4 regions of the Serratia grimesii genome follow, and region 1 is predicted to be linked to each of the others. Evidence: riboswitches for the same ligand, from Rfam matches in the RefSeq annotation. Region 1 holds a riboswitch; each other region holds the start of a gene.
The links. Region 1 has a riboswitch for thiamine pyrophosphate ahead of thiB (thiamine ABC transporter substrate binding subunit). Riboswitches for the same ligand answer to the same signal wherever they lie in the genome.

Region 1 (5,411 bases):
TTCGCCTGGTTCAATGCGTAGATCAAAGCGCATTGGCAGGTGTTCATACAGGTAGGTCAGTTTTTCAAGATCTATCATGGTGGCCCGGTAAACGTTCGATCAGGGTAAACAGCAGGAAGCACAACAGTAGCAGCAACAGTGCGGTGACCGCGCCGTCATTACTGCGATAGGCACCAATCTGCTGATACAGGTAAAAAGGCAGGGTGCGGAAGTGCTCGTTGCCAAACAGGGCCACCACACCGAAATCGCCAATCGACAGTACGCAGGCGAAGGCCAGCGCCTGGGCCAGTGGGCGGCGCAATGCTTTTAGTTCGATAAGCCGCAGTCGCTGCCAGCCGTGGATATCCAGCGACAGGCACAGCGGGTTATAGCGTTCGGCCAGGTCACGCATCGGGTTTTCCAGCACTTTCAGCGCGTAGGGCACCGCCATCAGTGCATTGGTGAGGATCACCAGCGCATACGGCGACTGCGGCAGCCCCACGGTATCGCTTAACAACAAGAAGAAGCCGGTCGCCAGCACGATACCCGGCATTGCCAGGATCACCATACCGCTCAGCTCAAGTCGCTGGCCCCAGCGCAGCCGCTGTTGCAACTTCAGCTCACGGCTGCTCCACAGCAGCATCATGGTCAGTACCACGCACAGCGCACCGGCACCGAGAGCAATACGTAACGAGGTGAATAACGCCTGCCACAGCACCTGTTGTTGCAGTACGCTGACCAGGCTTTGGTTGGCACCGTCGGCAATGACGGCCAATAGCGGGGGCAGCAGCAGTAGCAGCGCGGCGGCAATCAGCAAAAAATCACTCACGCGGCGCCACAAGCTGTCTTCCGGATTGCGCCAGATGTGGGCATGGGTACTGCCCACGGGCAGCGCCTGACTCAAGCGCTGGCTGAGCACCACCAGCCCCAGGCAGCAGGCCAGTTGGATCAGAGCCAGCAGTGCAGCGCGGCTGAGATCGTAGTCATAGCTGAGCGCCTGGTAGATCGCCAGTTCGATGGTGGTGGCCTGCGGCCCGCCGCCCAGTGACAACACGGTGGCGAAGCTGGCAAAGCACAGCATAAAGATCAGCGCGCCGCTCGGCAGGATCTGGCGACGCAGTGCTGGCCACTCAACGAAGCGGAATTGCTGCCAGCCGCTCATGCCAAGCTGGGCCGCTAATTGGCGTTGTTCGACCGGAATATTTTCCAGTGCCTGCAGCAGCAAGCGAGTCGCTAACGGCAGATTGAAGAACATGTGTGCCAACAGGATGCCCTGCAAACCGTAAGGGGAGAAACTGTAGTTAATGCCGAGCCAACCGCATATTGCAGCCAGCCAGCCTTGTCGGCCATAAACACTGAGCAGGCCGAACACCGCCACCAGTACCGGCAGCACCAGCGTCATGGCGCACAGCCGCAGCAGTAACTGGCGGCCGGGGAAACGGCGACGGAACAGTGCGCGTGCCAACAGGATCGCGGGCAGCACCGAGATCAGCGCCGACAACAACGCCTGCCAGAAGGTGAAACGCACCACATGCCACAGGTAGCTGTCCTGCCACAGACCCCGCCAGTCGCTTTCGGGCGCGTGTCGCCACAGCGAACCCATCGCCAGTACGGCGACGGTCAGGATCAGACCGGAAGCCAGCAGCCCCGGCCATAACCAGCGTGGGATCAGTGGCTGACGGCGGTTTGCCATGCCCGGATCCAGTTGCCGCGTTGTTTAGCCACGTCTTCAGCGCTGTATTGTAGCGCTGTCTGCGGTACGGTCATTTGCTCAAAACCTGCCGGTAGTTGGGTTTTGATCACCGGGTACATCCAGTTACCGGTAGGAATAGTGTTCTGGAACGCTGGAGTCACCATAAATTGCATAAAGCGCTCGGCCAGTGCCGGTTGTTTGCTGGCCTTGAGTTTGCCCGCCACTTCGACTTGCAGATAATGACCTTCGCTAAAGTTGGCAGCGGCGTAGCTGTCTTTCTTCTCTTCAATCAGATGATAGGCCGGAGAGGTGGTGTAGCTGAGTACCAGATCGCCTTCACCTTTCAGGAACAGACCGTAGGCTTCACTCCAGCCCTTGGTCACGGTGACGGTTTTCTTCGCCAGTTTCTGCCAAGCTTCGGGGGCTTTGTCACCATAAACTTTCTGCATCCACAGCAGCAGCCCCAGGCCCGGCGTGCTGGTGCGAGGATCTTCGTAAATCACTTTCCAATTTTGGTCGCTGTCGACCAGTTCTTTCAGGCTTGTGGGGGGATTTTTCAGTTTTTCTTTATTGTAAACAAAGGCAAAGTAGCCGTAGTCGTAAGGCACGAAGGTTTTATCCTGCCAGCCGCCGGGGACGCTTAACTGAGCGCTGTCGACGTTGCTTGGTGCGAATAAACCGGTTTGCTGCGCGGCCTGTAACAGGTTGTTGTCCAACCCCAGAACCACGTCGGCGGCACTGTTTTTGCCTTCCATACGTAGACGGTTAAGCAGTGATACGCCATCTTCCAGTGCCACGAATTTCAGCTCACAGTCGCACTGGGCCTCAAAGGCCTTTTTGACTGCCGGACCAGGGCCCCAGTCTGCAGCGAAGGAATCATAGGTGTAGACCGTCAGCGTGGGTTTGGCGAACACCGGCGCGGCGCTCAGCAACAATAATAAGGGCAGACTTTTTTTGACCACTTTGCACTCCTGAACATTTAGGGGGCAAGGGTATCTGAGGGGGCGAGTGGCGGCTGCCGGTTCGCTAGGCTCAAATCCCTCCGCCGGTATTGACCGGATCAGGTTCGACGGGTTTATTCTCAGCAAAATCGGCACGCCGCATTTTTGCACCCCGTTGAGACGGCGCCATTGTAAAGACTAACGGGCGTCGGTGAAAGGCGCTTATGCTTCCGGCGGCGCAAACCACGCGGATTTAAAATCAAACCAGCCGAGGGTGTTCATCCGCACACCGCGCATACTGCGTTGACCATGCAATTGCAACCAGTGGTGGAACAGCGGGTGTAGCTGATGGCTGCTGACCAGACGTCGGCCAAAATCGGCCAGCGGTAAGGTATTGGCGCGCCACAACGTCGCATCTTCAGCGAGATCTTCATTCATGCAGTGCTGCATTAGCGGCAACTCATACAGCGTGGCGAACAGCGAGAATTCCAGCGGCAGATAGAAGTTAGCGCTGCCTAGCCACACATCGCTGATCGCATCGCCTTTATGCCAGGTATCGTAATCGACGATCTGAATCTTCAGCTTGATACCCTGTTGCACCAGCAAGGGTTCGATCGCCTGTTGAATGGCGTGGAATTCCGAGTGTTCGCTGTAGAAGGTCAGTGTCAGTTCGGTTAACCCAGACGGCTTGGATTGTAGTGCCAGCGCACGGTTATGGTGCCAGCGCGGCAGAATGCCATAGGCGGGAGACCAATAGCGTTGATAGACTGGCCCGGCGTTGCTCAGCAGTGAAATCGGGTTGATCAACTCACACAGCCAACTGCGAATGGCCGGATCCGCCGCCAATGAGGAGCGCTGATCAAACAGCAGGAAATAGCAGCCTTCTTCCAACCGGCTTTCCAGTTCATTTTTGCCAGTGTCGTCCGCCTGCAACTGGACGCCGGAGTGCACCAGTTCTTCGGTCACTTCCGGCAGCACCCAGATGTTCACCTCATCGATCAGTGCGCGGTAACCAAAGTAATCGTCGAAGGCGTGAATTTTCATCTGGCTGCGGTGGTTGCGTACCACACTGTACGGTCCGGTTCCTATTGGATGGCGTGAGAACTCCGGCAGACTCTGCCACTCACGTGGGAGGATCATGGCGTGCACAGAACCCAGCAACCAGGGTAGCCAGTAGTCGGGGCTGAGCAGGTGCACGTCAATCACGTATGGCGTCGGCGAGATCACGCGCTCGATATGGGAAAACAGGGGCTGTGGCATCAAGCGACTGAGCGTACTGATGACATCCTCCATTTCCAGCTCGCGGCCATGATGAAAATGAATCGCCGGACGCAGATAAAAACGCCAATGCAGCGGTGTTAAAGCTTGCCAATGATGCGCGAGGTCTGATTCCAGTTCCCCGTTTTCCTCATTTATGCGCGTCAGTCCGCTGAAAATCTGCCGTGCCAAATGGGTTTCCGAACGTCGTAACGCTGAACCGGGCAACAGGTTGTACAACTGGCGATAGTAGAGCACGCGCAGAATGTGTTTGCCCTGACGAAAGCTGCGGCCCAGTTGGGACAGCAGCATCTGCCGCACCACATTTTTATCGCCGACCAGTTGCACCAGTTGATCAATACGGTCTTGCTCCAACAATTCTTCCGCACGCTGCTGCTGCAATGCCAGGCCAGTGTAGTGGAAGGTGAGCCGCGAACGTTTACCACGCCCCGATTCCGCTTGCCAGGTCAGCCAGCCTTGCTGCTGCATGGCTCCAAGTAACGAACGCACGTGACGACGTGAGCAGGTGAGCACTTCGGCCAGCTCTTGCAGCGTGGTATCGGTCGGCTCGCCATGGCAGCGTTGCCACAGACGAATGAACTGCTGTTGCAATCTGGAGGTGGACATAAAAGAGGAACGCTCCGGTATCAACCCATCAATTTATCTTTCCCTATATTACGCCGATAATTTTCCTCAATGAAAGGGGGAGGGCGACAGATGAAAGTTTTCTTGTCAAAACAGTTCTATCAACGGTATTTCAGCGCGGTACGCCGCCAGCATGCCGATTGGCTGGGGCTGGTGCCTGAACAGGCGCGGCTGGATATGCTGGCTCACCTGACCCAATGGGACATCCATAAGATGGCGGACAAGGAATATCGCGAGCATCTTTGATGCGACAACTGAGTTAGGCCACTGCGCTTTGAGCAGCAACATCGCGGCTTGAAAGGCGAAGGGCACAAGAGTTTCTGAGTAATGGTGCTGTTTCACCAGCCAGTGGGGTCATACCCACTGGTTTTTTTATCACCAGCCGCGGTGATGTTCTTGCAATTTATCTGCCGTAGCCTAAGGTTCTCTCTTCCGCATTAGGGCCAGGGACGACAATATGAAACGTCTGTACGGGTTACCACGCCGCTTTAATCCCATTTTTGCCGCTTTCCTGCTGATTGCGTTTCTTTCTGGCATTGCCGGAGCGTTATTGGCCCCGACGCTGAGCCTCTTCCTTACGACTGAAGTTAAGGTACGGCCACTGTGGGTTGGTCTGTTTTACACCGTTAATGCCATTGTCGGTATTGCCGTCAGTTTTCTGTTGGCCAAGCGTTCGGATACGCATGGCGACCGGCGTAAGTTGATTCTGGTGTGTTGTATTATGGCGATCGGCAACTGTCTGTTGTTTGCCTTCAACCGTGACTATTTGACGCTGATCACCGCCGGTGTGCTGTTGTCGGCGATTGCCAATACCGCGATGCCGCAAATTTTCGCGCTGGCGCGAGAATATGCTGACAGCTCGGCGCGTGAAGTAGTGATGTTCAGTTCGGTGATGC
Region 2 (5,411 bases), 380 kb from region 1:
AACCAGGTCAGGCTTCTGGTGCAGTTGCTCCCAGGCTGCAAGCAACGCAGGGTATTCACGGAACGATAAAAAACCAGGGATATAGGGCATGGTGGTGGCAACACGGGCCACTTGGTATTCAACCAACTCCAGCGACGGATAGCGCAGGATGGCGATGGCGGCACGGGTCACCGCCCCCTCCAGCTCAAAGCCCACGTCGGCACCGGCGATAAAAGCTGGCGGATCGACCAAAAAATCATCCTGGCGAATGACTTCTGATGCGCGCTGTAGTTGCTCTGCACGCAGGATTTGAGTATCAATCACATCAGATCCTTAGCGATGGTATTTCCCTGATTGCGCGTGGACGGCTTCAACGAATGCACCAGCGTTTTCCGGTGGCACGTCTAAGTGAATACCGTGGCCTAAATTGAACACATGCCCTTCACCGTGGCCAAAGCCCGCCAGAATGGTTTCGACTTCCTGACCAATACGCTCAGGCGATGCATACAGCATGGAAGGATCCATATTGCCCTGCAGCGCCACTTTATCCCCTACGCGACGGCGTGCATCAGCGATGTCTGTCGTCCAGTCGAGGCCGAGCGCGTCACAACCGGTTGCCGCCATGGCTTCCAACCACTGACCACCGCCTTTGGTGAACAGCGTGACCGGTACACGCCGGCCATCATTTTCACGCAGCAGGCCGTCGACAATTTTATGCATGTAGTGCAGCGAGAACTCCCGGTAGTCACGCCCCGTCAGCACGCCGCCCCAGGTATCGAATACCATCACAGACTGCGCACCAGCTTTAATTTGAGCGTTGAGATACAAAATGACACTGTCAGCCAGCTTATCGAGCAGCAAATGTAGCGTGGCTGGCTCGGCGTACATCATTTTTTTCAGCTTGGTAAAGGCCTTGCTGCTACCGCCTTCCACCATATACGTTGCCAATGTCCACGGGCTGCCTGAGAAACCGATCAGCGGTACTTCACCTTTCAACTCACGACGGATAGTGCGCACTGCATTCATCACATAACCCAGTTCCACTTCCGGATCGAACGCTGGCAGCTTATCCACATCGGCACGGCTGGTGATAGGAGAGGAGAAACGTGGGCCTTCACCTGCTTCAAAATACAACCCGAGCCCCATAGCGTCTGGGATGGTGAGGATGTCGGAGAACAGAATGGCAGCATCTAATGGGAAACGACGCAGTGGCTGCAACGTAACCTCACAGGCCAGTTCCGCATTCTTGCACAGCGACATGAAATCACCGGCCTCGGCGCGGGTGGCTTTGTACTCCGGCAAATAACGACCGGCCTGACGCATCATCCATACGGGGGTCACATCCACTGGCTGACGCATCAGCGCGCGCAGGTAACGATCGTTCTTCAACTCATTCATTATGGGCTCCCTTATTCATCTGCCGGTATTGTAGCGATTTATTGCTCACGGCATAAGGCTACGGTGTCCTCTATCAAACGGCGCGCCACGGTGCCAGGCGGTGGCAATAGTGGCAACTGATCATAGCGGTACCAGCCGGCATTCAGCAGCTCTTTGGGATCGTGACGGATCTCACCCCGGTGGTAATCGGCCATAAAGGCCATCATCAGCGAATGCGGGAACGGCCAAGGTTGCGAGGTGACATAACGCAGGTTTTTGATTTCAATGTTACTTTCCTCCATTACCTCACGCGCTGCCGCCTGTTCCAGCGTTTCGCCAACCTCAACAAAACCGGCCAGTACGGTATGAATACCACCGCGATGACGCACATGTTGGGCCAACAAGATCTCATCATCGCGCCGAATGGCGACAATCACGCAAGGTGCTATTTGCGGGTAGTAACGCTCCCGGCAATGGCTGCACAGACAGGCGCTCTCGGTACGGCTGAGATGCATCTCATGACCGCAATAACCACAGTAGCGATGAGAACGATAAAACTCGGCCAGTTGCACACCGCGTCCGGCGAGTTGAAACAACCCGCGATCGACTTCAAGCAGTTGGCGTACCGAGCCCATTTCCTGTGGCATCGCATGGCGGACCAACCAGACCGGCAACCCTTCCCATTCGCCAATAGTACGAGCCATTCTTCCCTGCAAGGAGAATGATGCGGCCAAACCACACGGTAATTCACCGTTCGGTAACCAAAGTTTGCTTTCATGGCTGACGATCCACCAGCCATTTTCATTACCCGTTAATGCAAGTTCCATATCGTTGTTGCACAACCTCAGCTTCACTGGCACTCTACAAATCGGCCTTGTTACATTTTAATAACTTACTGTTACGTTTTATTACTTACGGAGTCAAACATGCTCAACCGTTTGGAAAGCCTGACTCAGCGCGTTGGTGGTAGTAATGAATTAGTTGATCAATGGCTTCAGGCCCGCAAGCAACTGCTGGTCGCTTATTGCACCCTCGTTGGTATCAAACCGAACAAAGAAAAGCATACGCCGCTGAATGAAAAAGCGCTGGAGAACTTCTGCCATAATCTGGTGGATTATCTCTCTGCCGGCCATTTTCATATCTATGACAGAATTATCAAACAAGTGGAAGGCGCATCCAGTCCGAAAATGTCTCTGGCAGTTAATATCTACCCCAAGCTTTGGGCGAATACCGAGCAGATCATGGCATTCCATGATCGCTATACCGAAGTAGATATTGATCAGGATGTGTGTCTGGAATTCCATCAGGCGTTGTCAGATATCGGTGAAACGCTGGCAGCACGTTTTACCCTGGAAGATAAGTTGATCCAACTGGCTGCGGAAGCCTGGCAGCAAGCCCAGCCGGACGCAACGTTGGATCAGGCCCGTTAAAATTTTGTAGTGTTTTTTATTATCCCTCCTATACTGGGGGGCATCTTGTCGGAGTGCCTAGCGCCTGATTTGTTCATCAAATTGGCCAGGCTGAGACCGTTAATTCGGGATCCGCGGAACCTGATCGGGTTAATACCCGCGAAGGGAACAAGAGTAATCTATCGCCACAGGCAGGTGCCCAAATTTGGGACAATCCCGCCCTGCTGGCCAGCATCATTACTCCCTCCGAGCTCCAGACAAGCAACTTTCCCAACCCAACACACTGGTAGGAACTTGCTATGTCTAACGTTAAAAAACCCCGTGCCCGTAAAGAGCAACGCGAAGAAGCCCAACAGTTTATTGATACTCTACAGGGCGTTTCATTTCCCAACTCACGCCGTATTTATTTGCAGGGCTCACGTAGCGATCTGCAGGTACCGATGCGTGAAATTCAGCTCAGCCCGACGCTGATTGGTGGCGACAAAGACAATCCGCAGTACGAACAGAACGAAGCTATTCCGGTGTATGACACCGCAGGCCCTTACGGCGATCCGCAGTCTGAACTCAACGTACACACCGGCCTGGCGAAGCTACGCGCCGGTTGGATCACCGAACGCGGTGATACCGAAGCACTCAAAAACGTGAGTTCAGGTTTCACTCAGCAGCGCTTGGCGGATGAAGGTCTGGATCACCTGCGTTTTGAACACCTCCCGCTGCCCCGTAAGGCGCAACCTGGCAAATGTGTCACCCAGTTGCACTACGCACGTGCCGGTACTGTCACACCCGAAATGGAGTTTATCGCCATCCGCGAAAATATGGGCCGCGAACGTATCCGCGGCGAAGTATTACGCCACCAGCATCCAGGACAAAGCTGGGGCGCCAACCTGCCGGAAAACATCACACCGGAATTCGTCCGCCAGGAAGTGGCCGCAGGTCGCGCCATCATTCCTGCCAATATTAATCACCCTGAATCCGAACCGATGATCATCGGCCGTAACTTCCTGGTGAAAGTGAACGCCAACATCGGCAACTCGGCAGTAACCTCTTCGATCGAGGAAGAAGTCGAGAAACTGGTGTGGTCTACCCGCTGGGGTGCGGACACCGTGATGGATTTATCCACCGGTCGTTATATCCACGAAACTCGCGAATGGATCTTACGTAATAGCCCGGTGCCGATTGGCACGGTGCCCATCTATCAGGCACTGGAAAAGGTGAACGGCGTGGCGGAAAACCTCACCTGGGAAATGTTCCGCGATACGCTGCTGGAACAGGCAGAACAAGGGGTTGACTACTTCACCATTCACGCCGGTGTACTGCTGCGTTACGTGCCGATGACCGCTAAACGCCTGACCGGCATCGTCTCTCGCGGCGGTTCGATCATGGCTAAGTGGTGCCTGTCCCATCATCAGGAAAACTTCTTGTATCAGCACTTCCGCGAAATCTGTGAGATTTGCGCCGCCTATGACGTTTCTCTCTCCCTCGGCGACGGTCTGCGGCCGGGTTCGATTCAGGACGCCAACGACGAGGCGCAGTTCGCCGAACTGCACACCCTGGGTGAGCTGACCAAAATTGCCTGGGAATATGACGTGCAGGTGATGATCGAAGGCCCCGGCCACGTGCCAATGCAGATGATCCGCCGCAACATGACCGAAGAGTTGGAACACTGCCACGAAGCACCGTTTTACACCCTCGGCCCTCTGACCACCGATATTGCCCCAGGCTATGACCATTTCACCTCCGGTATTGGGGCCGCCATGATTGGCTGGTTCGGCTGTGCCATGCTCTGCTACGTGACGCCAAAGGAACACCTCGGCCTGCCGAACAAAGAAGACGTCAAACAGGGACTGATCACCTACAAGATTGCCGCCCACGCTGCTGATCTGGCCAAAGGCCATCCCGGTGCGCAGATCCGCGATAACGCCATGTCAAAAGCACGCTTCGAATTTCGCTGGGAAGATCAGTTCAACCTGGCACTCGATCCAGCTACCGCACGTGCTTATCACGATGAAACCCTACCGCAGGAATCCGGCAAAATCGCCCATTTTTGTTCCATGTGTGGGCCCAAATTCTGCTCGATGAAAATCTCGCAGGAAGTGCGTGACTATGCCGCAGCCCAGGAAGCCGCCAAACCAGTAGAAGTGCAGATAACCGGTATGGAGAAAATGTCGGCCGAGTTCCGCTCACGCGGTAGTGAGCTATACCACAGCGCCAGTAATCTGCAGGAGGAACTTCGCAATGACTGATATCAACACACCTTTCCCCGCCACGCCGCACAAGTTGGGGTTATACCCTGTCGTCGACAGCGTTGAATGGATTGCCCGTCTATTGGAAGCCGGTGTCACCACGATTCAACTGCGGATTAAGGATTTGCCGGATGAGCAGGTCGAAGAGGATATCGCCACAGCCATTGCCCTCGGTAAACGGTATAACGCACGGTTGTTCATCAATGACTACTGGCAGTTGGCGATTAAACACGGTGCCTATGGCGTTCATCTCGGTCAGGAAGATCTGGATACCACCGATCTGGCAGCTATTCACCGCGCCGGATTGCGTTTGGGCGTTTCCACCCACGACGATGCCGAACTGGCCCGCGCCATTGCGGTGAAACCTTCCTATATCGCGCTGGGGCATATTTTTCCGACGCAA
Region 3 (5,411 bases), 2.5 Mb from region 1:
CCTTGAGTGGGCCCGACTGCGCCGCCTGACGGAACGCGGCGTTGATCTCTTCAGCCGTCACGTCACGTTTCAACGTCACCGTTAAGTCAACGATAGACACTACGGGCACCGGCACACGTAACGAATAACCGGTTAAACGCCCGTCCAATGCCGGGATCACCTTGCCAAGGGCTTTGGCGGCACCGCTGGAGTAAGGCACTATCGACTCCGCTGCGGCGCGAGCGCCACGTAAGTCTTTTTCCGGTTGGTCATGCAATGCCTGGCTGTTGGTGTAGGCATGGGTGGTATTCATCAGACCATATTCAATACCGAAGGCCTGATGCAGGACCTGAGCCGCGGGCGCCAGGCCGTTAGTGGTGCAACTGCCGTTGCTGACCACACGGTGCTTCGCCGGATCGTACAGATCCTGATTAACGCCCATCACTATCGTAATATCGTCGTCTTTGCCCGGAGCCGAGATAATCACTCGCTTGGCCCCGCCTTTCGTGATGTGCACTTCGGCCTTGGCTTTGTCAGTGAAGAACCCCGTCGCTTCGATAACGACGTCAACGCCCACGCTTTTCCATGGGATAGCGGCCGGATCTCTTTCGGAGAAAACATGAATCGGCCGACCATCGAGCAGTAGCTGGTTTTCACCGGCTTCAACATTGGCTGCCAATGTGCCCGACAACGAGTCGTATTTCAGCAGATGCGCCAAGGTTTTGCTGTCGGTTAAATCGTTGATCGCCACTATCTCAAAGTCACTGCGCCCCAACGCAGCACGCAACACATTTCTGCCGATTCTGCCGAATCCATTAATGCCTACTTTGACCATGATCTACTCCTTCGTTATTGGCTCTGCTGCCAATGTAGGTCGAAGGCGTTATGACGTAAATGACGTTTATAGATCAATTTACGCCAACATGCGTGAATGGAAACGTTCGCGATACTCGGTAGGTGTCAGTTGTAAATGTCGTTCAAAAACGCGCCGCAGATTGAGACCATTACCAAACCCGCAGTTCATGGCGATTTGCTCAATACCTTCAGCACTCTGTTCCAAACGTTGCCGGGCCAGATACAGGCGCCCTTCTTCAACAAATTTAGCGGGTGAAATGCCCGTCTCACGCGTGAAAACGCGGGTAAAGTTTCGCGGGCTCATCGCGACCCGCTCTGCCAGTTTTTCTACACCGAGATCGCTGGACAGGTTTTCCAGGATCCAGGACTGGAGATCGCGGATCGGGCCAGGGTTTTTAGCCTGATTCAACGGATAACGACTGAACTGCGCCTGACCGCCAGGCCGACGCAGGAACATCACCAGGTCTTGCGCCACTTCGCGTGCCTGAACAAAACCGTAATCGTCTTCCACCAGCGCCAGGGTGAGATCGAACCCGGAACTGACACCGCCGGAGGTCCAGACAGAGCCATCCTGAACATACAGCGGCCCATTTTCGACGTGTATTTTGGGGAAGCGGGCCTGCAACGTTTCCAGCAGTCGCCAATGGGTGGTTGCCCGGCGTCCATCGAGTAAACCAGCCTCTGCAAGTAGCAAAGCGCCACCGCATACCGACGCAATACGTCGCGCTTTAGGTGCGGCGCGGCGCAGCCAATCGACCACATAAGCACTTTCTTCCGCGGTCGCCCCTTTTCCCGTCACGATGATGGTGTCGCGCTCCTGATCAGGATCGAGATCCGAGAGACGATGATCGGCGAGCAGATTCAATCCAGACAAACCGTGCACCACCCGATGGGGTTGTGTGGTGGCCAGCGACATTTGATAAAGCGGCGCGTCATGGGGCCTCAAGCGGTTGGCCTGCATCAGGATGTCAGCGATTCCCGCCGACTCGAACAACATGCCCCCTTCGGGGACGATAATCAGAAATGTATGCATGTCCTTAAAATACAAATTGAGCAAAATAAGTCAAGAATGTGCTATCCGCAGAGGCACGTTAATTTGCTGCCCCTGCTTTGAATTTCAGAGAAGCCCACCACAGGCAGTTCAGGCGGGCTCGTCGTCATCGAACTATCAGCGCCAACCCAGCGCCGGGGCGACATGCGTCAAGATCGATTCAATCACATGGGCGTTATAGTCAACGCCCAATTGGTTTGGCACGGTCAACAGCAAGGTGTCCGCTTCGGCAATGGCTTCGTCCTGCGCCAGTTGTTTGATCAACAGCTCTGGCTCAGCGGCATAACTGCGGCCGAATATGGCTCGGGTCTGCTGATCGATATACCCCACCTGATCGCCTTCCTGACCGCTATTGCCGAAATAACTGCGATCCTGCGAATTCATCAATGCAAAGATACTGCGGCTGACCGACACACGGGGTTCGCGCTGATGCCCTGCTGCTTTCCAGGCTTCACGGTACTCGCGAATTTGCTTGGCCTGCTGCACGTGAAACGGCTCGCCCGTCTCGTCATTTTTTAACGTCGAGCTTTGCAGGTTCATCCCCAATTTCGCCGCCCAGACTGCTGTGGCGTTCGAGCTGGCCCCCCACCAGATACGATCCCTCAAGCCTGCGGAGAAAGGCTCAACACGCAACAGTCCCGGCGGGTTGGGGAACATCGGCTGTGGGTTCGGTTCGGCAAAACCTTCACCACGCAGCGCATCGAGTAACACCTCGGTATGGCGACGGGCCATATCGGCTTCGGTCTCGCCTTCGGCGGGCGTATAGCCAAAGTAACGCCAGCCCTCAATGACCTGCTCGGGAGAACCGCGGCTAATGCCAAGCTGCAAGCGTCCACCAGAAATCAGATCAGCAGCACCGGCGTCTTCGACCATATAAAGTGGGTTTTCATAGCGCATATCGATCACACCGGTGCCGATCTCAATACGTTGAGTTTTTGCGCCAATGGCAGCCAACAGCGGGAACGGCGAGCCTAGCTGACGCGCAAAGTGATGCACGCGGAAGTAAGCCCCATCCGCCCCCAATTCTTCTGCCGCGACAGCGAGATCGATGGATTGCAGCAACGCATCCGCAGCAGAACGGGTACCCGACTGTGACGAAGGCGTCCAGTGACCAAACGAGAGAAATCCAATTTTCTTCATAGGAGTAGCCCTTAGATTCAATTATGACCGGATTACAGTGACAAAAATGCCCCCGCTCAGGCCAGAAAAATTGTGTGCGATCGCACTAAACGAACCGTTTTGAGCTAACGAAAGACGCCCTTATTGCAGCCCAACTCGACCGCCCGATCGTTGTAATCAAAAAGTAAATATCGTATAACAGGCTCCTCCGAGGGGTGTCCTGTTACGGGCTGAGATGGCACAAGCCGAACCCTTTGAACCTGATCTGGGTCATGCCAGCGAAGGGACGGGTCGGCAATAACACCATCAGTCATTGCCTGTTCATACCTCAGCGCGCCCGGATCTCCACACACTTTTGGAGGTCCCATGTTTACCCCTCAATTTGATAATGGTCTTTACGGACGGCTGCGCCAGCAGGCCGGTAGCCACTGGCAGGACTATGTCGCACACCCTTTTATTCAGCAACTGGCTGCCGGCACACTACCTGAGCCCGCATTCCGCCGCTATCTGACCCAGGATTACCTGTTCCTGATCCACTTTGCCCGCGCCTATGCGCTGCTGGTCAGCAAACTGCGGACCCTGCCGGAGATGCGTGCGGCCACCGCCTCCCTCAACGCCATTGTCGCCGAACTGCCTTTGCATCTGGCCTATTGCGCAGACTGGGGGCTGAGCGAACCAGACATTGCCGCCGAACCTGAGGCCGCAGAAACCCTCAACTACACCCGCTATGTACTCGATATCGGCCACGCCGGTGATGCGCTTGATCTGCTCGCCGCGCTGATGCCCTGCGTCGCCGGTTATGCCGAAATTGGTTTGCGGCTGCTGGGCGACCCTGCCACGGTAATGCAAGGCAACCCTTATGCCTCATGGATCCGTAACTATGGTGATCCTGCCTATCTGTCCGGGGTGCAGGCCGCACTCGATCTACTGGAAAACGTTAGTCACCAGCGTGGAGCTGAAAGCCGACTGGCCGAACTGTCGACCATCTTCACCACTGCGACCCGGCTGGAGTCTGCCTTCTGGCAAATGGGGTTGAATGCCAAATGAGTAGCGGTAACGCTCAGTATGACGGCGTGCGACCGGGTATTCAGGTGCGGGATTTGACTCTGCGCTTTGGCCCGCAAGTAATTTTCGACCGGCTAAATTTCGATATCGCAGGCGGCAGTTTTGTCGCCTTGCTCGGCGCAAGCGGTGCAGGGAAAACCAGCTTACTGAAGATCATTGCCGGGTTGGCGAAACCCACGTCCGGCACGGTCACAGGCAGCGATGGCCTGCCGATCCCCGGACGCATCGCCTACATGGGGCAAAAAGATTTGCTCTATCCGTGGCTAACCATTGCTCAAAACATTAGCCTCGGCGCACGGCTACGGGGTGAAAAAGTCGACCGTTCCTGGGCAGAACATCTGCTGGAACGCGTAGGTCTGAGCGGGTATGGCAGTGCCTTGCCGGCGGCCTTGTCCGGTGGGATGCGCCAACGCGCAGCCATCGCCCGCACCTTGTATGAGCGCCAACCGATCGTATTGATGGATGAACCTTTCTCGGCGCTGGACACCATTACCCGCGCAAAAATCCAGCAGCTTGCCGCCGAGCTGCTGGCACAACATACCGTGTTACTGATTACCCACGATCCCATGGAGGCCTGCCGCCTTAGTCACCGCTTGCTGGTCTTGTCACGCTATCCCGCCGGCATTGACGACAGCCATGTCATTGAGGGCCTGCCGCCACGTGCACCGGACGATCCCCAACTGCTGAAAAGCCAGAGCGAGCTGCTGCTGCAACTGGTGAGGGCAGCCGAATGAAACCTATGGTGGAAAGCCGCCTGTCACGAATGCGCCGCAGCCTGACAGTATTTGTCGGCCTGTTATTGCTATGGGGATGGGCCACCTTGGGTGATATACCCGCCTTCCTGTTGCCTTCACCGTCTGCGGTCGCGCAGGCGCTTTGGAATGACCGGGCTTATCTCGCTTATCACACGCTGATTACGGCCTCAGAAATAGCCTGCGGCCTGCTGGCAGGGGTGTTGCTGGGGGCCGCACTAGCGCTGTGCATGATTTTCTCGCCACGGCTGCAACGCTGGCTGATGCCCCTGGTGCTGACCAGTCAGGCGATCCCGGTGTTTGCGCTGGCCCCGCTGTTAGTGCTGTGGTTTGGTTTTGGCATGAGCGCCAAAGTGGTGATGGCGGTGCTGGTGATCTTCTTTCCTGTCACCTCTGCGTTCTTTGATGGACTGCGGCGGGTCAATAACGACTATCTCGACCTGGCACGTACCCTGCGTGCCTCCCCCTGGGCCCAACTGCGGCATGTGCGGCTGATGGCGGCGTTGCCGGCCTTCGGTTCCGGGCTACGCATGGCCGCCGCCGTCGCCCCGATAGGCGCCATCATCGGCGAATGGGTCGGTTCGGCGGAA
Region 4 (5,411 bases), 2.0 Mb from region 1:
TAATGCCAATGAAGAACCCTTGCCGGCACTGGCAGCAATGGCAGGAGAAATCACACAGGTGCATATCAAGGATGCGCTTATTGTCCGTGAAAATAATGGCCTGGGGCACCGCGCCTGCATTTCTGGACAGGGCGATTTACCATTCAGGGAGCTGTTGTTGGGGCTCATTTGTTTGGGAGAGGATCAACCACAGGTCACCGCCTATGGTCTGGAAGAAGAAGTGGATTATTATGCTCCGCCGTTTCGTTTCAGCGGTGAGGGCGATAACCCTTATATCCCATGGCGTGAAATGAGTGAAACACCATTACCAGAGCAGGGGCTGGAGGAAAGGTTAAAAAAAGAATCTCAAGATGCATTAAATCAAATTCACTACGTTCGTACTATTATCGACAGTCTGATGCAGCAAGCCAAGGGGCTATTAACCCCGACGTAATATAATAAATAAATTTATAAATGACACATTCTCACTGATGTGAAGATTCGTTCGTCTCATCATTGGGGTAACAACACCGCTTATTATTTAATGGCTGTGAGGGGATTATGCTGACTAAAAAAAGATGGGCGCTATTTAGCTTGTTGGTTCTATGCGGGGGAACAATATATAAATTGCCCTCCCTTAAAGATGCGTTTTATGTGCCCATGCAAGAATATTTTCATCTGAGCAACGGTGAAATAGGTAATGCCATGTCGGTCAACTCTATTGTGACGACCATTGGTTTCTTCTTATCAATTTATTTCTCCGATCGCCTGCCACGGCGATTCACCATGTCTTTTTCATTGATAGCTACAGGTTTGCTCGGCATCTACCTGTCAAGTATGCCTGGCTACTGGGGGATTTTGTTTGTCTGGGCGCTATTTGGGGTGACCTGCGACATGCTGAACTGGCCGGTGTTACTGAAATCGGTAAGTATGTTGGGGGATAATACTCAGCAAGGGCGTTTGTTTGGTTTTTTCGAGACGGGCCGCGGTGTGGTCGATACCGTGGTGGCATTTTCCGCACTGGCGTTGTTTACCGCTTTTGGCAGCGGCTATCTTGGCTTTAAGGTCGGGATACTGTTCTATTCAGCGATCGCTATTGCCGTAGGGGTTATTATTCTTTTTGTGATGAAAGAACACCCGCAGGAAAGTAAGTTGCCGAAGAATGAAATGCCTGCAAGTAACAAGCCAGGCATGAGTAGCGTATTAAAAAACAAAACGGTATGGCTGATTGCTTTTAGCGTTTTCTGCGTCTACGCCGTGTATTGTGGATTGACGTTCTTTATTCCTTTCCTAAGTAATGTCTATGCATTACCGATTGCATTGGTAGGTGCATACGGAATTATTAATCAGTACTGCCTTAAAATGGTGGGTGGGCCTATTGGCGGTTTAATTGCCGATAAAGTATTAAAGTCTCCCAGCAAGTACTTATTCTATACCTTTATTATTAGCGCAGTGGCGCTGGCACTTTTGATTCTGTTGCCGCACGAACAAATGCCGGTCTATCTGGGTATGGCTTGTACGCTAGGATTTGGTGCCGTGGTCTTTACCCAGCGTGCGGTGTTCTTTGCACCTATCGGTGAGGCTGAAATTGACGAAGAACACACCGGTGCGGCCATGGCGTTAGGCAGCTTTATCGGTTATGCCCCGGCGATGTTTTGTTTCAGCCTGTACGGCCACATTCTCGATGCCTTCCCAGGGCTAACCGGCTACAAGATCGTCTTTGGTCTGATGGGCATGTTTGCCTGCGCAGGGATTATCGTGTCGGGACTGTTGGTGAGAAATATCCGTGCGCGTGCAAAATTGACCCAGGAAGTATCTGCTGCCTGATCAGGTTTGCTTTGATGGGCACGGTATATGCCGTGCCCTTATTTTGCAGGGGAATGCATCAGGTAGTAGTCTTCCGTGCCGTCATTGCCCGTGGTGATCGTTCTCCAGCCATGCTTATGGTAAAACGCCAACGCCTTTTCATTTTTCACCAGACATTTCAATGACCCGGTGGCAGTAAACGTCTGTTCAGCCGCCTGCAGTAAGGCGCTGCCGACACCCAAGGGCGGCAGGTGAGGATCGACATACAGGTTGTGAATAAAGTTATCTTGGCGATAAATCGATACAAACCCCAGTAGCCTCCCTTGGTCTTCCGCAACCCAGATATCCTCACCCAGCGTTGAACGATCGAAGTCTTCCAGCCGATAACCGGCAGTATCGCGCCACGTAAACGCCGCTTTGCGTGACGCCAAATATAGCGTGCGCAGGAAAGGGCGGTCGGCCTCTTGGTATGTTCTTATCTGCATGGCATCTCCTTTTTATTTTTTGACACTATAGCGCGATTGACCTCACCGGCGGCAACCTCAATAATGGTCGTCTTGACTCGGGGTGCCTCTAGGGGCTGAGATTTTACCCGTATTACCTGATCTGGATTATGCCAGCGTAGGGAAGTCTCGGTGCCTCAACCGGTACCCGCCTTCTTGAACGCCGGTTGGGAGGAATATGTTCGCTCGACCTGATGCTTTACCCGGCGCCCGTGCCGCGGCTTGTTTGACCCAATTTAAACGCCAACCCCCATTGATTCACTGCCTGACCAACGAAGTTGTGCAGGAACTGACGGCTAACGTGTTGCTGGCGCTCGGTGCTTCCCCTGCGATGGTGGTGGAACCGACCGAAGCGGCGCAGTTCAGCCGGCTGGCGAATGCTTTGCTGATTAACATTGGTACTCTCAATGCTTCACGTGCCGAATCCATGCTGGTGGCTGTGGAGGCCGCTAATGCGGCGGGAACGCCATGGACACTGGATCCGGTGGCGGTGGGGGGGTTGGTGTACCGCACCGCATTTGCCCAGCGCTTGTTAGGTGAAAATCCGGCAGCGATTCGCGGTAATGCTTCTGAAATCATGGCGTTGAGCGGTTTACAGGCAAACGGGCGCGGCGTTGATAGCACGGACGATTCGCTGGCGGCTTTACCCGCCGCGCGTGAGTTGGCACGGATCAGTGGTGCCATAGTCGCGGTAACCGGGGTCGTGGATTATGTCACCGACGGCCAGCGTGAGTGGGCCGTTGCAGGAGGGGACGCGCTGATGACACGGGTCGTGGGAACCGGTTGTGCCCTGTCGGCGGTGGTGGCGGCATTTTGCAGTCTGCCGGGCGATCGGCTGGACAATGTGGCGACTGCCTGCCGGGTGATGTCGCTTTGTGGTGAACGTGCTACGCAGCATGCCGCCGGACCGGGCAGTTTTACCCCTGCGTTCCTCGACGCTTTGTATCAACTGCGACCGGAGGATCTGCAATGAAACGGATTAACGCATTGACCATCGCGGGTACCGATCCGAGCGGCGGTGCAGGTATCCAGGCTGACCTGAAGGCCTTCTCTGCGTTGGGGGCTTACGGAACTTCCGTTATTACCGCGTTGGTGGCCCAAAATACCCGCGGGGTACAGTCGGTTTACAATATTGACCCTGCTTTTGTTGCCGCTCAGCTCGACTCTGTGTTCAGTGATGTGCGTATCGACAGCACAAAAATCGGTATGCTGGCTAACACCGACATTGTGCTGGCGGTGGCGGAGCGTTTGCGCCATTACCAACCGACATTTGTGGTGCTGGATACCGTTATGCTGGCGAAAAGTGGTGATCCACTGTTGGCGCCAGAGGCAGTAGATTCTATTCGTCGCGAACTGTTGCCATTGGTATCGATTATCACGCCGAATCTGCCAGAAGCTGCGGCATTGTTGGAATGTGCTCCGGCGGAAAATGAACGACAGATGCGCGAGCAAGGCCAGGCGCTGTTGGCGATGGGGTGTCAGGCGGTGCTGATGAAGGGGGGTCATCTGAGCGAAAGTGAAAGCCCGGACTGGCTGTTTAGTGCTGGACAGGAACAGCGTTTCACCGCGCCGCGTGTGGCGACCCGCCATACGCACGGTACCGGTTGTACACTTTCCGCCGCATTAGCCGCGTTACGCCCGCGCCATGATGATTGGGCCGGCACGGTGGCTTCAGCCAAGGATTATCTACAAAAAGCGTTGCAGCAAGCCGACACCTTGGAAGTAGGTCAGGGGATCGGGCCGGTACATCATTTCCATGCCTGGTGGTGACTCAACTTTTTGCCGTCACTGTGGTCTGACTAAATTCAGGCCCGGTTTTGGCCGGGTGCGAATGAATTTTATTAAAGGAGAAGGCCATGACAGGACAAAACGCACTTCGCGGTGCCATCTTCGGCGTGTTACTCAGCTTTAGCGCGGGCAGCTTTGCCCAACAAATTGTCACTACCTCAGATGTGATCCAGCAGCCGGGGTACCAGACCAGTTGGCAGAACATGGTGAAAGGCCAGGCCCGCTTGCCGGGTTGGGCGCGTAAGGGCGTGGGGACATCAACCCCGGCGCAGAGTCTGAGCTGGAAGGGCCAAAACTATCTGGTGGGTAATGTGTGTAAACCCCACGACTGTGCCAACAATTTTATGATGGTGGCGTTTAAAGAAGACAAGTCGCAAGCTTGGGCGGTACGCGTCGAAGTGGCCAACAAGCCGGAAGCGGTTGATCATCCGAAGAAATACGCCAAGTATCAATGGTTGGGTAAGCCGGACGAGGACATGAAAGCGCTGCTGAAACAACAGTTCGAGAATAATCCCGACTGGAAATAGTCAGTATTCGGCTGAGTGCGGATGTATTCAGCCGGTTTTATGCGGAATATGGGAATTATTAAAATAAAATTAATATTAAATCAACTCCGATAGGAATAGTTTTAATTTATAATTAATTGATTATCTAATGATACCCGATCTGTATTATTCATTATATTTTTCTCCTTAGTATTTAATCGGTTGAATATTTTATTTTTCACACCGGAAAATATCAATACATATTTTGTGGTTTTATTTTATTTAGTGTCTATGATCTTGTTTGGCGAATTTGTTTTCACCGGAAAATAAGCATTGCAGTTTTTTGCAATGGTGTCTGGGGTTAAATATCCAAACGGAGCATTATGATCATGGCAACTAATCAGGTTACTCTTTCTGAAGATGAAAAAGCATCATTATATTTGTTGGATCAAACGATGGGATTCACCGTGCAGGCCGCCTTGCGGGCTGCGGCTGAGCTGTGCGTGGCCGATCATCTGATCGACGGTCCCAAAACCGCCCAGGAGCTTGCAAGGAAGCTGGAGGTGGACGGCCGTATGCTGCACCGAGTTTTGAGTATTCTGGCATCACGAAATATTTTTGCCGTTTCCGAAGACGGACGTTTCTCGCTAAACCCCGTAGCGCAATATTTACGTTCGGACGTGCCGGATTCACTGCGCGGTGGGGTATTAATGCTGACGGATGAAACCATGTGGCGCCCATTGGGAAAATTAGCTGCGACTTTACGCGGTGAGCCGGTATTTAAACAAATATTCGGCATGCCATTCTATGATTATTGGTCGCAAGACGATATTCCTGACTCGGAAAATGA

Region 2: it holds a riboswitch for thiamine pyrophosphate, as region 1 does, so the genes downstream of both, thiC (phosphomethylpyrimidine synthase ThiC) here and thiB (thiamine ABC transporter substrate binding subunit) in region 1, are expected to answer to the same signal.
Region 3: it holds a riboswitch for thiamine pyrophosphate, as region 1 does, so the genes downstream of both, tenA (thiaminase II) here and thiB (thiamine ABC transporter substrate binding subunit) in region 1, are expected to answer to the same signal.
Region 4: it holds a riboswitch for thiamine pyrophosphate, as region 1 does, so the genes downstream of both, thiM (hydroxyethylthiazole kinase) here and thiB (thiamine ABC transporter substrate binding subunit) in region 1, are expected to answer to the same signal.

Annotation. Positions count from the first base shown of each region.
Region 1 covers NZ_LT883155.1:724,021-729,431, forward strand. Annotated here, with positions in the region: gene thiQ (thiamine ABC transporter ATP-binding protein ThiQ) at 1-78, opposite strand, end outside; gene thiP (thiamine/thiamine pyrophosphate ABC transporter permease ThiP) at 65-1,672, opposite strand; gene thiB (thiamine ABC transporter substrate binding subunit) at 1,648-2,634, opposite strand; TPP riboswitch at 2,692-2,798, opposite strand; gene sgrR (HTH-type transcriptional regulator SgrR) at 2,836-4,497, opposite strand; gene sgrT (glucose uptake inhibitor SgrT) at 4,588-4,761, shown strand; gene SGBXF1_RS03385 (sugar efflux transporter) at 4,973-5,411, shown strand, end outside.
Region 2 covers NZ_LT883155.1:340,251-345,661, reverse strand. Annotated here, with positions in the region: gene nfi (deoxyribonuclease V) at 1-303, opposite strand, end outside; gene hemE (uroporphyrinogen decarboxylase) at 313-1,377, opposite strand; gene nudC (NAD(+) diphosphatase) at 1,416-2,183, opposite strand; gene SGBXF1_RS01535 (Rsd/AlgQ family anti-sigma factor) at 2,283-2,786, shown strand; TPP riboswitch at 2,826-2,950, shown strand; gene thiC (phosphomethylpyrimidine synthase ThiC) at 3,065-5,008, shown strand; gene thiE (thiamine phosphate synthase) at 5,001-5,411, shown strand, end outside.
Region 3 covers NZ_LT883155.1:3,302,120-3,307,530, forward strand. Annotated here, with positions in the region: gene gap (type I glyceraldehyde-3-phosphate dehydrogenase) at 1-814, opposite strand, end outside; gene SGBXF1_RS15635 (GlxA family transcriptional regulator) at 893-1,867, opposite strand; gene SGBXF1_RS15640 (LLM class flavin-dependent oxidoreductase) at 2,003-3,025, opposite strand; TPP riboswitch at 3,206-3,308, shown strand; gene tenA (thiaminase II) at 3,371-4,051, shown strand; gene SGBXF1_RS15650 (ABC transporter ATP-binding protein) at 4,048-4,803, shown strand; gene SGBXF1_RS15655 (ABC transporter permease) at 4,800-5,411, shown strand, end outside.
Region 4 covers NZ_LT883155.1:3,841,750-3,847,160, reverse strand. Annotated here, with positions in the region: gene SGBXF1_RS18100 (sugar phosphate isomerase/epimerase family protein) at 1-433, shown strand, start outside; gene SGBXF1_RS18095 (MFS transporter) at 541-1,806, shown strand; gene SGBXF1_RS18090 (GNAT family N-acetyltransferase) at 1,845-2,270, opposite strand; TPP riboswitch at 2,339-2,430, shown strand; gene thiM (hydroxyethylthiazole kinase) at 2,467-3,261, shown strand; gene thiD (bifunctional hydroxymethylpyrimidine kinase/phosphomethylpyrimidine kinase) at 3,258-4,058, shown strand; gene SGBXF1_RS18075 (inhibitor of vertebrate lysozyme family protein) at 4,145-4,603, shown strand; gene SGBXF1_RS18070 (methyltransferase) at 4,951-5,411, shown strand, end outside.